One region of the Rhizobium sp. KNZ2-6A genome, then DNA from elsewhere that is predicted to be linked to it. Evidence: riboswitches for the same ligand, from Rfam matches in the RefSeq annotation. Region 1 holds a riboswitch; each other region holds the start of a gene.
The links. A riboswitch is a leader RNA that binds a small molecule or an ion and turns the genes downstream of it on or off. The one in region 1 is predicted to bind thiamine pyrophosphate.

Region 1 (3,274 bases):
ATCTTGTAGGTGATGACGCCGGTCTTGACGTCGTTGCGGTCGGGCAGGCCGAGATGCTCCTTCGGCGTGACGTAGCAGAGCATCGCCGTGCCGAACCAGCCGATCATGGCAGCGCCGATGCCCGAGGTGATGTGATCGTAGCCCGGCGCGATATCCGTCGTCAGCGGCCCGAGCGTGTAGAAGGGCGCCTCGCCGCAGACGGCAAGCTGCTTGTCCATGTTTTCCTTGATCTTGTGCATGGGCACATGGCCGGGGCCTTCGATCATCACCTGGCAATCCTTAGCCCAGGCGATCTTCGTCAGTTCGCCCAGCGTTTCGAGTTCGGCAAATTGCGCGGCGTCGTTGGCATCGGCGATCGAGCCGGGACGCAGGCCGTCGCCGAGCGAAAAGGAGACGTCATAGGCGCGGCAGATGTCGCAGATCTCCTCGAAATGCTCGTAAAGGAAGCTCTCGCGATGATGATGGAGACACCACTTGGCCATGATCGAGCCGCCGCGCGAGACGATGCCGGTGACGCGATTGACGGTGAGCGGGATGTAATGCAGCCGCACGCCGGCATGGATGGTAAAATAGTCGACGCCTTGTTCGGCCTGCTCGATCAGCGTGTCGCGATAGACCTCCCAGGTTAGCTCCTCGGCAATGCCACCGACCTTTTCCAGCGCCTGATAGAGCGGCACGGTGCCGATCGGCAGCGGCGAATTGCGGATGATCCATTCGCGGATATTGTGGATGTTGCGGCCGGTCGAAAGATCCATGACGGTATCGGCACCCCAGCGGGCGGCCCAGACCATCTTTTCGACCTCTTCCGCCATGGAGGAGGTGACGGCGGAGTTGCCGATATTGGCATTGATCTTCACCAGGAAGTTCCGGCCGATGATCATCGGCTCGCTTTCCGGATGATTGATATTGGCCGGGATGATCGCCCGGCCGGCCGCGACTTCCTGGCGGACGAATTCGGGCGTCACATGATCCGGAATATGGGCGCCGAAGCTCTCGCCGTCGCGAATCAAGGCCTCGGCTTTCGCCTTGCGGCCGAGATTCTCGCGGATGGCGATGAATTCCATTTCCGGCGTGATGATGCCGGCGCGCGCATAGGCAAGCTGCGTGACGGCCTTGCCGTCCTTTGCCCGCAGCGGCCGGCGCTTGGCCGGAAATTCCGGCGTCAGCCGCTCGCCGGTGACAAAGCCATTGTCTTCGGGGCGTACATGGCGGCCTTCATAGGTCTCGACGTCGCCGCGGGCGAGCACCCAGTCGCGGCGGAGCTGCGACAGGCCCTGTTCGATGCGGATGTCGGCACCCTCGATCGTATAGGGGCCGGAGGAATCATAGACGACGACAGGTGGCTCGCCCGAGGTCGGATGGACGCTGATCTCGCGCATCGGTACGCGGATGTTGGTGTGTATATCTCCGGGAATGTAGATCTTCCGCGAGGCCGGCAGCGGGCCTGTCGTGACGGTCGGGGTGAGGTTTTTTGCGGCAATGGTCATGGTTTGAGGCTCCAAGTTGCGGTTGGAGACCCAGTCAATCAGCCGGAATGATGGAAAGACGCCGGCATGGAATCCACGCGGGAATCCGAAGCCTTCGAGCGCTCGCACCGTCCCTACGCCAGTATGAACTGGATCAGGTTCAACGGGTCACTGCGCCCACAATCGGCAAAGCCGTATTGTTCAGCAGTATCTCAGCCCCTTGCCGGGACCCCCCTGGTGAATGCGGAAAGGCTATGCTCTCCCTTCGGCTCCTGTCAACCCTGCAATGATGATTGCCCTTTTCCCGAAAGCGGCGCTTCGCTGAATTAAAGAATCTACAGCTTAAGCGTGTTTTAGCGGGCTGTCGGCATGACGCCACCCCAGGCTCGAAGCTGATGTCGGCATCGATGAAGAGCATGTGGGTCGCTGTGGTATCGTTCAGGAAGGACGATACCAGTGTGTTGCGGCTGCGGGTAATCAGCGCGTCATTGCAGAGAAGGGCGAGCGTCAGTTGCACGCCGGCCTGTGCTCCCGTCTGCATCAGGGAAAAGATGGATTGCATATAATCCTTGGTGACGAGGCCGCCGAAGCAGGGTGTCGCTATGAAGACCAACCGATTCTCGTTCGCGCGCGATTTTCCCTTCCAATGGTGCGAGTCGCCGGAATCTTAAGAAGATTCATCATTTCTGTGTGTAGCGATTTGTTGAGTTTTGTTTCTAAGCCTTGCCGTGCATTCGAGCCTTTGGTGCTCTCCCTGCGATCGCCGGGCGAAGCGAACCTTGCCCTGCCGTCCCCAGTTGCATTTAAGCAACAGCGGCCAAGACTAACGCCAGACCGGCGCCCGTCACGGTTTCATATAATTGACAAACATACGGGCTGTTTGTAAGCCAGATGCAGGACAGAAATTGTCTTACGGTCGAGCGATCGGCCGGATCGGTAGGGGCATTTCAAGACCTTTGCCGCGGGGTCAATCATGGAGGTTCGAGGGGACTCAAGCCAACATTACGTGCGTACTTGCCGGGCTACGCGGTCGCGTTTTCGACCGAGCCGATCTTCAAGGTGGTTTCCAGCTCAGCACTCGCGGCAAATTAGAAATGCATATTACAACCAGGAGTTTAATATGAATATCAAGAGCCTTCTTCTCGGCTCCGCTGCTGCGCTGGCAGCAGTTTCCGGTGCCCATGCAGCTGACGCTATCGTTGCTGCCGAGCCGGAGCCGTTGGAATACGTCCGCATCTGCGACGCTTACGGTGCTGGTTACTTCTTCATTCCGGGCACTGAAACCTGCCTCAAGATCGGCGGTCGTGTCCGTTCCGAAGGCGAGTGGTACGATGCCTACAACCCGAACAGCAAGAACGGTACGCTGTGGCATACCCGTGCAGAGCTGAGCGTCGACACCGCGACTGACACCGAATACGGCCCGCTGAAGACCAACACGGTCATCCGTTGGGACTGGAACGACGGCAACTCCACCTCCACCAAGCTGCTGTTCGCCAACATCAGCCTCGGCGGTTTCCTCGTCGGTAAGGCCGACTCGCAGTATAACTCCTACATCGGTTATGCCGGCGACGTCATCAACGACGACGTGATCTATGACGGCCCGTACGAACTCAACCAGTTGACCTACAACTATGATGCCGGCAACGGCTTCACGGCTATGATCTCGGTTGAAGACTCGAATTCCAGCGGCTCCGACGCTTCCTACGGCGCAAGCTGGTGGTCCGACGACAAGGGCAACCATTATGCTCCTGACGTCGTTGCCGGTGCCGGCTTCAAGTCTGGCGCATGGGGCTTCAAGGTCGTCGGCG
Region 2 (3,274 bases), on a different contig from region 1:
TGCGATCCAGCAAGGCCGGGATCTTCGAATTCGGATTGACGTCGACGAAACCGCTGCCGAACTGGTCGCCCTCGCCGATCTTGATCAGCCAGGCATCATATTCCGCGCCGCTGTGGCCGAGCGCCAGCAGCTCTTCGAGCATGATGGTAACCTTCACGCCATTCGGCGTACCGAGCGAATAAAGCTGCAGGGGATGACGCCCCACAGACAATTCCTTTTCATGGGTCGGCCCGGCGATCGGACGGTTGATATTGGCGAACTGGCCGCCATTGGCCTTGTTCCAAGTCCAGATTTTCGGCGGCGTGTATTCGGCAGAACCGGTCATGGGCATCCTCCTGTCTCGGGGAATCACGTTGGGGGTTGGTCTTCGATGTAGCGCGCTACAGGTGTGGCACATAGTGCCGGCCGTTCATTTTTGCGAGAGGAGGTCGTCGGTTTTCAACCAAGCCCGGATCGGAGATGGCACAAACGGCAGTGATCGCGTTTCGACACGCGCTGCGTGGCAGCGAGGATGAAGCGAAAATCGGTTGAATGTGGTCTGAAACGAAAAAGCCTGCCGCGGGAGGAGGTGCGGCAGGCTTTTTACAAGAACCGAACAGCGGACGGGAGGAGGAATGCCGCTGTTCCCGCAGTCGTCCCTGGGAGGAGGAGAAGGACGTCTGCAAAAACGAAGGGATGCGGGAGGAGATGCATCGCTTCGATGAGAAGGATAATAGCCAAGTTTTGCTCACTGCATAGGCATTTATTTGCAGGGCAGTTATGCGCTATGCGAAAAGCGGCTGGCTGAGTTGATCCGCTTACGGTTCAGATCAAAGCATGGAACGATAGCTTCCAGACAAAACAAAAGCGCCTGCTCTGGAGAACAGGCGCTGGCATAATGCAGCTTTATAAGGAGCCGTTGCGGCCGTTAGCGAGCGATGGCTGCTCGGGCAACATTGCGGATTTCGCCGCGATCGATACCCAGGTCATGCAGTTCGCGCGTGGACATACGGCCCAGTTCGGCGACCGTCTGACGATACTTGCGCCAGTTATTAAAAGAGCGTGCTACGTTCATGATGATCCCCTTTCCTTGGGCTTTCGAAGCTGAGCGGCCGTGCTTGGCGCTCCCGTCGCTTCGATGAGAGATATGTAGTCGAAACCCTCAGCCTTTTGCAGAGCTAAGAGATCACTGCACCCATGCATTCAATGCATGTCTCGCCCGGAAATAAGGCGGTTCCAATTCCCATTCGTCGCTGAAGCCTTTGTGATTTGCTGATGACACCGGCGTCTTTGTCTGCGAAAAGTAGGAGGATGAGAGACAGGGGCGCCCGCTTTCCGGCGGGCTGAGAAGGACCCTTCGAACCTGAACCAGATCATGCTGGCGGAGGGAGTCGCTCGGGACCTCGCGAAGTTCAGCACGTCGTCCCTTTGCGCCTCGCCCGCCCGAAAAGGGCGATATGCAAGACCAAACCACACTAGGCAATCTGCTTCATGCCATGCGGGCCAATCCGCCGCTGGTGCAATGCATCACCAATTTCGTCGCCATGAATATTGCGGCCAATGTGATGCTCGCAGCCGGGGCATCGCCGGCGATGGTGCATGCCGAAGAGGAAGCAGGCGAGTTTGCCGCGATCTCCGGCGCACTGACGATCAATATCGGCACGCTCTCGTCCGGCTGGCTTGCGGGCATGCTGAAGGCGGCTCGGTCGGCCAACGACGCCGGAAAGCCTTGGGTCCTCGATCCGGTCGCCCATTATGCGACCGGGTTTCGCCGCAAGGCGATCGGGCAATTGCTGGAGCTGCGGCCGACGATCATTCGCGGCAATGCATCCGAGATCATCGCGCTTGCCGGCGGCGCCAGCCGTGGCCAGGGCGTCGATAGCCGCGACGCCGTAGAGCAGGCGGAAGAATCCGCCCGGCAACTGGCTGAAAAGCACGGATGCGTGGTCGCCGTCACCGGCGTTACGGATCTCGTGACGGATGGGCAGAAGGCCAAGCGCATTGCCGGCGGTTCGCCATTCATGCCGCAGGTAACGGCCCTCGGCTGCTCGCTCACCTGCCTCGTCGGCGCCTTTGCGGCGGCAACGCCGGATGAGCCATTCGATGCAACCGTAGCGGCGCTCGCGGTCTTTGCCGTTGCCGGTGCGCAGGCGGGAGTGCCAGCCGAAGGCCCAGGCTCCTTCTCCTGGCGCTTCCTCGATGCACTCGCAGCCCTCACTCCGGAAATATTGGATCGCGACGCAAGGATATCGGCAGCATGAAAGACTTCGATCTCTCGCTCTACCTCGTTCTCGACCCCACGCTATGTGCCGACCTTGGCATGATCGAAACGACCCGGGCGGCCATTACCGGCGGCGCCACGATCGTACAGCTGCGCGACAAACATGCCTCGACCGCAGTCATGATCGAGACGGGCCGGGCTCTCAAACAGATCCTGCAGGGAACCAATGCCCGGCTGATCGTCAACGACAATGTCGAGGCTGCCATCGCCATCGGTGCCGATGGTCTGCATATCGGACAAGAGGACATGAATGCCGCCGAAGCGCGCCGCTTGATCGGGCCGAACATGATCCTCGGCCTCTCGGTGGAAACGGAAGCCCTCGCCTCCGCCATGGATGCTGGGATCGTCGACTATGCTGGGATAGGCCCGGTCTTTGCCACGGCAACCAAGCCCGACCACAAGCAACCGATCGGCTTCCATGGTCTCACCCGCATCGTCGGGCTCTGCCCGGTTCCTTCAGTCGCGATCGGCGGCCTCAAGGCAGAGCATGCGAGAGAGGTTTTCTCGTCCGGCGCGGACGGCCTTGCGGTCGTCTCGGCCATCTGCGGCCAACCGAACCCACAAGCCGCGACAGCCGTCATCGCGAACGCCATCAAGGAGGCCCGCCCATGATCCGCCCCGTGATTCGCAACGTCCTGTCCATCGCCGGCTCCGACCCATCCGGCGGCGCCGGCATCCAGGCTGACCTGAAGACCTTTTCCGCACGCGGCGTTTATGGAATGGCCGTCCTGACCGCCTTGACGGCGCAGAACACACAAGGCGTCACCGGCGTTCATCCGGTGCCGCCCTCTTTCGTGGCGGACCAGGTCCGGGCGATCTTCGCCGATATCCGTGTCGATGCCGTCAAGATCGGCATGATTGCCAACGCCGCAATTGCGGATGCCGTCGCGGACATTCTGGCACGACATCGCGATGTGCTCGTCGTGCTCGATCCCGTCATGATCGCCAAGGGTGGCGCCGCCCTGCTTGCCGCCGACGCCGTCGACGTGCTCACTATGCGGCTCTTGCCGCTGG
Region 3 (3,274 bases), on a different contig from region 1:
GGGCCGCCGCCAAGGATCAGGACCAGCGTGAAGCTGGTGGCGCAGAGCATGAAGATCAGGCCGGCAATGCCGGGAATAAGGCCGCGCAGCATAGGCCATTCGATGAAGCGGAAGACCGAGGCCGGCCGCATGCCGAGCCCGCCGGCCACAAGCCAATATTCCGCCGGCACGCGCTCCAGCCCGGCCAGCATCAGCCGGCAGGCGAGCGGCATGTTGAAGAAGACATGCGCCAGCAGGATACCGGCAAGGCCATAGATGCTAACGGGTTGCGACAGGCCGAGTGCTGCAAGAGCCTGATTGAGCAGCCCCTGCCGCCCCCATATGCCGAGCAGGCCGAGCGCGCCGATCAGCACCGGCAAGCCCATCGGCACCGCCATCAGTCGGAGCAGCCACAGTCGGCCGGGAAAGCGCGGCTGGCGCGCCAAGGCGCGGGCGACCGGTATGGCGAGCACTACGGAGAGCAGCGTCGAAAGCACCGCCTGCAGCAGCGTGAAGCGTAGGACGCGCAGCAGATAGGGGTCGGCCAGCGTGGTGTCGCCGCCGGATTCGATGCCGGCGGCCAAAAGGACGAGGACCGCGACCCCGACGAAGAGCATGATGCCGGCGAGGCTGAGCGCCCCGCCGGAAATGGCGCGTCTTCGTTCGGATGCCGCAAGCATGCTCAGGGCGTCAATTGCCGCTGGTGGCGGCCAGCCATTCGTCGATCCAGGCCTTGCGGTTCTTGTCGACGACATCGGGGCTCATCAGGAAGGTCTTCGACGGCACGACGAGCTTGCTGAAGGCATCCGGAAGCGGCTCCGAGGTGGTGGAGACCGGCATCATCCAATTGCTTGTCGGGATGATGTCCTGGAAGCCCGAGGAGATCATGAACTTCAGGAAGTCGCGGGCGAGTTCCTTGTTCGGCGAGGACTTGATGAGGCCGGCGACTTCGATCTGGATATAATGTCCTTCCGAGAAGGCGGCCGCCTGATAGCGATCGGTCTTGTCCTCGATCATGTGATAGGCCGGCGACGTCGTATAGGAGAGCACCATCGGCGCTTCGCCCTTGGTGAAGAGGTCATAGGCTTCCGACCAGCCGGGGGTGACGGTCAGGATGCGGCCCTTGAGCTTCGTCCAGGCGTCGGCCGCCTTATCGCCATAGATCGACTTGACCCAGAGCAGCAGGCCGAGACCCGGCGTCGAGGTGCGCGGATCCTCGATGACGATCTTCTGCGAGGAATCGCCCTCGATCAGATCCTTCATGCTCTTCGGCGGGTTCTTGACCGCCTGGCTGTCGTAGATCACGGCGAAATGGCCGTAGTCGTAGGGCACGAAGACGTCGTCCTTGAAATCGCCGGGGACCTTGAGGGCAGACGTGTCGACGCCGCTTTTATCGAAGAGGCCGGTATCCTTGGCCTCGTCGACGAGATTGGTGTCGAGGCCGAGAGCGACATCGGCCTTGGTGCCGGCGCCCTCCAGCTTCAGGCGGGACAGAAGTGCGACGCCATCGGTGACGGCGACATAATTGACCGTGCAGCCGCAGGTCTTTTCGAAGGCGGCCTTGACCTTGGCGCCCGGACCCCAATCGGCGGTGAAGCTCTCATAGGTGTAGATGGTCAGGGTCTTGTCGGCTGCCTCGGCCGTCTGGGCAGCAAAAAACGTTGCGCCGGCGGCAAGGGTCAGGCCGGCGAAGAATGACAATAGCGATCGGTTTTGCACGACAGCGCCTCCTCCTGGAGCCGGATGATTTTAGGTCTATCGACCTAAAATCTGAATCCGCTCTAAAATCAAATAATTAGAGCATGATGTCGCCCGAAAACCGTTTACGCTTTTCGGCATCACGCTCTAGGTTTCGTCTTGAAGGGGAAAAGGGCGCTATGATTTCGTCACGCGTCTAATCCCTCCGCCGGTGTTAGCCGGATCAGGTTCCGCGGGTTGGCCGATGAAAGCCTCTCAGCCAGATGTCCGGAAGGACATGAGGCACCCCGTTAGAGCGTCGGCAGATTTAGCCTTGTGACGAAGGGATGACAAGTACGTTTGCCATTTGAACCTATCTTCGCAAAACAAATTTATCTGCTATAGATAGAAAATTGATTCTCTAACTTAATTTTAGGTAGATCCAGTATGGAATATCAATCTTATTCTGTTCGTAAATTACTAGATTCCGTCAAGGGCGGAGGCATAAGAATACCCGCATTTCAGCGAGGCTTTGTATGGGACATGGATCATGTTGCCTACTTAATGGATAGTATCTATAAAAATTATCCGTTTGGTTCTTTATTGTTTTGGCGAACCAAAAACAAGCTAAACGTAGAAAGAAGCCTCGGTAGATTTGATCTCCCTGATCCCGAGGAAGATTATCCCGTAGATTATGTGCTGGATGGGCAGCAGCGTCTAACTTCAATTTTTACGGTGTTTCAAACAGAATTGAAGCCTAAGATTGATGATAAATGGAGCGATATTTATTTTGATCTAAAATCCGGCAATAACGCGCAGGAGAGCCAATTTTATCCTCTTAAAGATAACGAAGTGGATAACGAGAGATATTTTCCCTTAAGAGTACTGTTCGATTCTGTCTCCTATCGAGAAGCAACTTCTCACCTCACTGAGGATCAAATTAATCAAGTCGATAGATTACAAGAAAAGTTTAAAGAAGTAACAATACCTGTACAGGTCCTAAAAACCGAAGATAGGTCTATGGTCGCTATTGTCTTTGAACGAGTAAACAGGCTTGGCGTTGAGCTAGATACGCTCCAACTTCTTTCTGCGTGGACGTGGAATGAGAATTTTGATCTCCTGGAGAGTTTTAAGGGATTAAAGGATGAGCTGGAGGAGTTTGGTTTTGAAGGCGTGGGAGAAGATTCAGATCTAATACTGCGGTGTACTGCGGCTATACTTAAAGATGAGCCGTCGGCTGAAACTTTGCTAGAACTAAATGGTCAAACTGTGAGGGAAGAGTTTCCGCGAGTTCGTAATGGAATTAAGGGAGCTATCGACTTCTTGCGTACGCAACTTTGTGTCTACAATCTCAAAAATCTTCCATATCCCGCATTGCTTATACCACTGTCCGTATTTTTCGCGGAGCCAGATGGCAAGGAAGTTTCATACAGTAACCAAACATATCTAAAATTAAAGCGTTGGTTTTGGAGGTCTTGTTTGGGTAATAGATATAGTAGCCAAACCAGAAAGGCAGTAATACGCGATATTAAGGAAATGAAATCGTTAAAAAATGGCATGCAATCGCATATCGATTCCATGGATATTGATATATCTCCTGAGTTTTTTAAGAAAAACG

Region 2: another riboswitch for thiamine pyrophosphate. It lies ahead of thiM (hydroxyethylthiazole kinase); the one in region 1 lies ahead of thiC (phosphomethylpyrimidine synthase ThiC).
Region 3: another riboswitch for thiamine pyrophosphate. It lies ahead of thiB (thiamine ABC transporter substrate binding subunit); the one in region 1 lies ahead of thiC (phosphomethylpyrimidine synthase ThiC).

What each region holds. Positions count from the first base shown of each region.
Region 1 is NZ_JBNDIC010000051.1:19,530-22,803, reverse strand. It holds gene thiC (phosphomethylpyrimidine synthase ThiC) at 1-1,487, opposite strand, end outside; TPP riboswitch at 1,580-1,712, opposite strand; gene ACPYOP_RS26840 (porin) at 2,587-3,274, shown strand, end outside.
Region 2 is NZ_JBNDIC010000008.1:91,184-94,457, forward strand. It holds gene yghU (glutathione-dependent disulfide-bond oxidoreductase) at 1-325, opposite strand, end outside; gene ACPYOP_RS08170 (DUF1127 domain-containing protein) at 908-1,054, opposite strand; TPP riboswitch at 1,290-1,386, shown strand; gene thiM (hydroxyethylthiazole kinase) at 1,437-2,240, shown strand; gene thiE (thiamine phosphate synthase) at 2,237-2,872, shown strand; gene thiD (bifunctional hydroxymethylpyrimidine kinase/phosphomethylpyrimidine kinase) at 2,881-3,274, shown strand, end outside.
Region 3 is NZ_JBNDIC010000021.1:86,698-89,971, forward strand. It holds gene thiP (thiamine/thiamine pyrophosphate ABC transporter permease ThiP) at 1-659, opposite strand, end outside; gene thiB (thiamine ABC transporter substrate binding subunit) at 670-1,662, opposite strand; TPP riboswitch at 1,861-1,977, opposite strand; gene ACPYOP_RS16395 (GmrSD restriction endonuclease domain-containing protein) at 2,104-3,274, shown strand, end outside.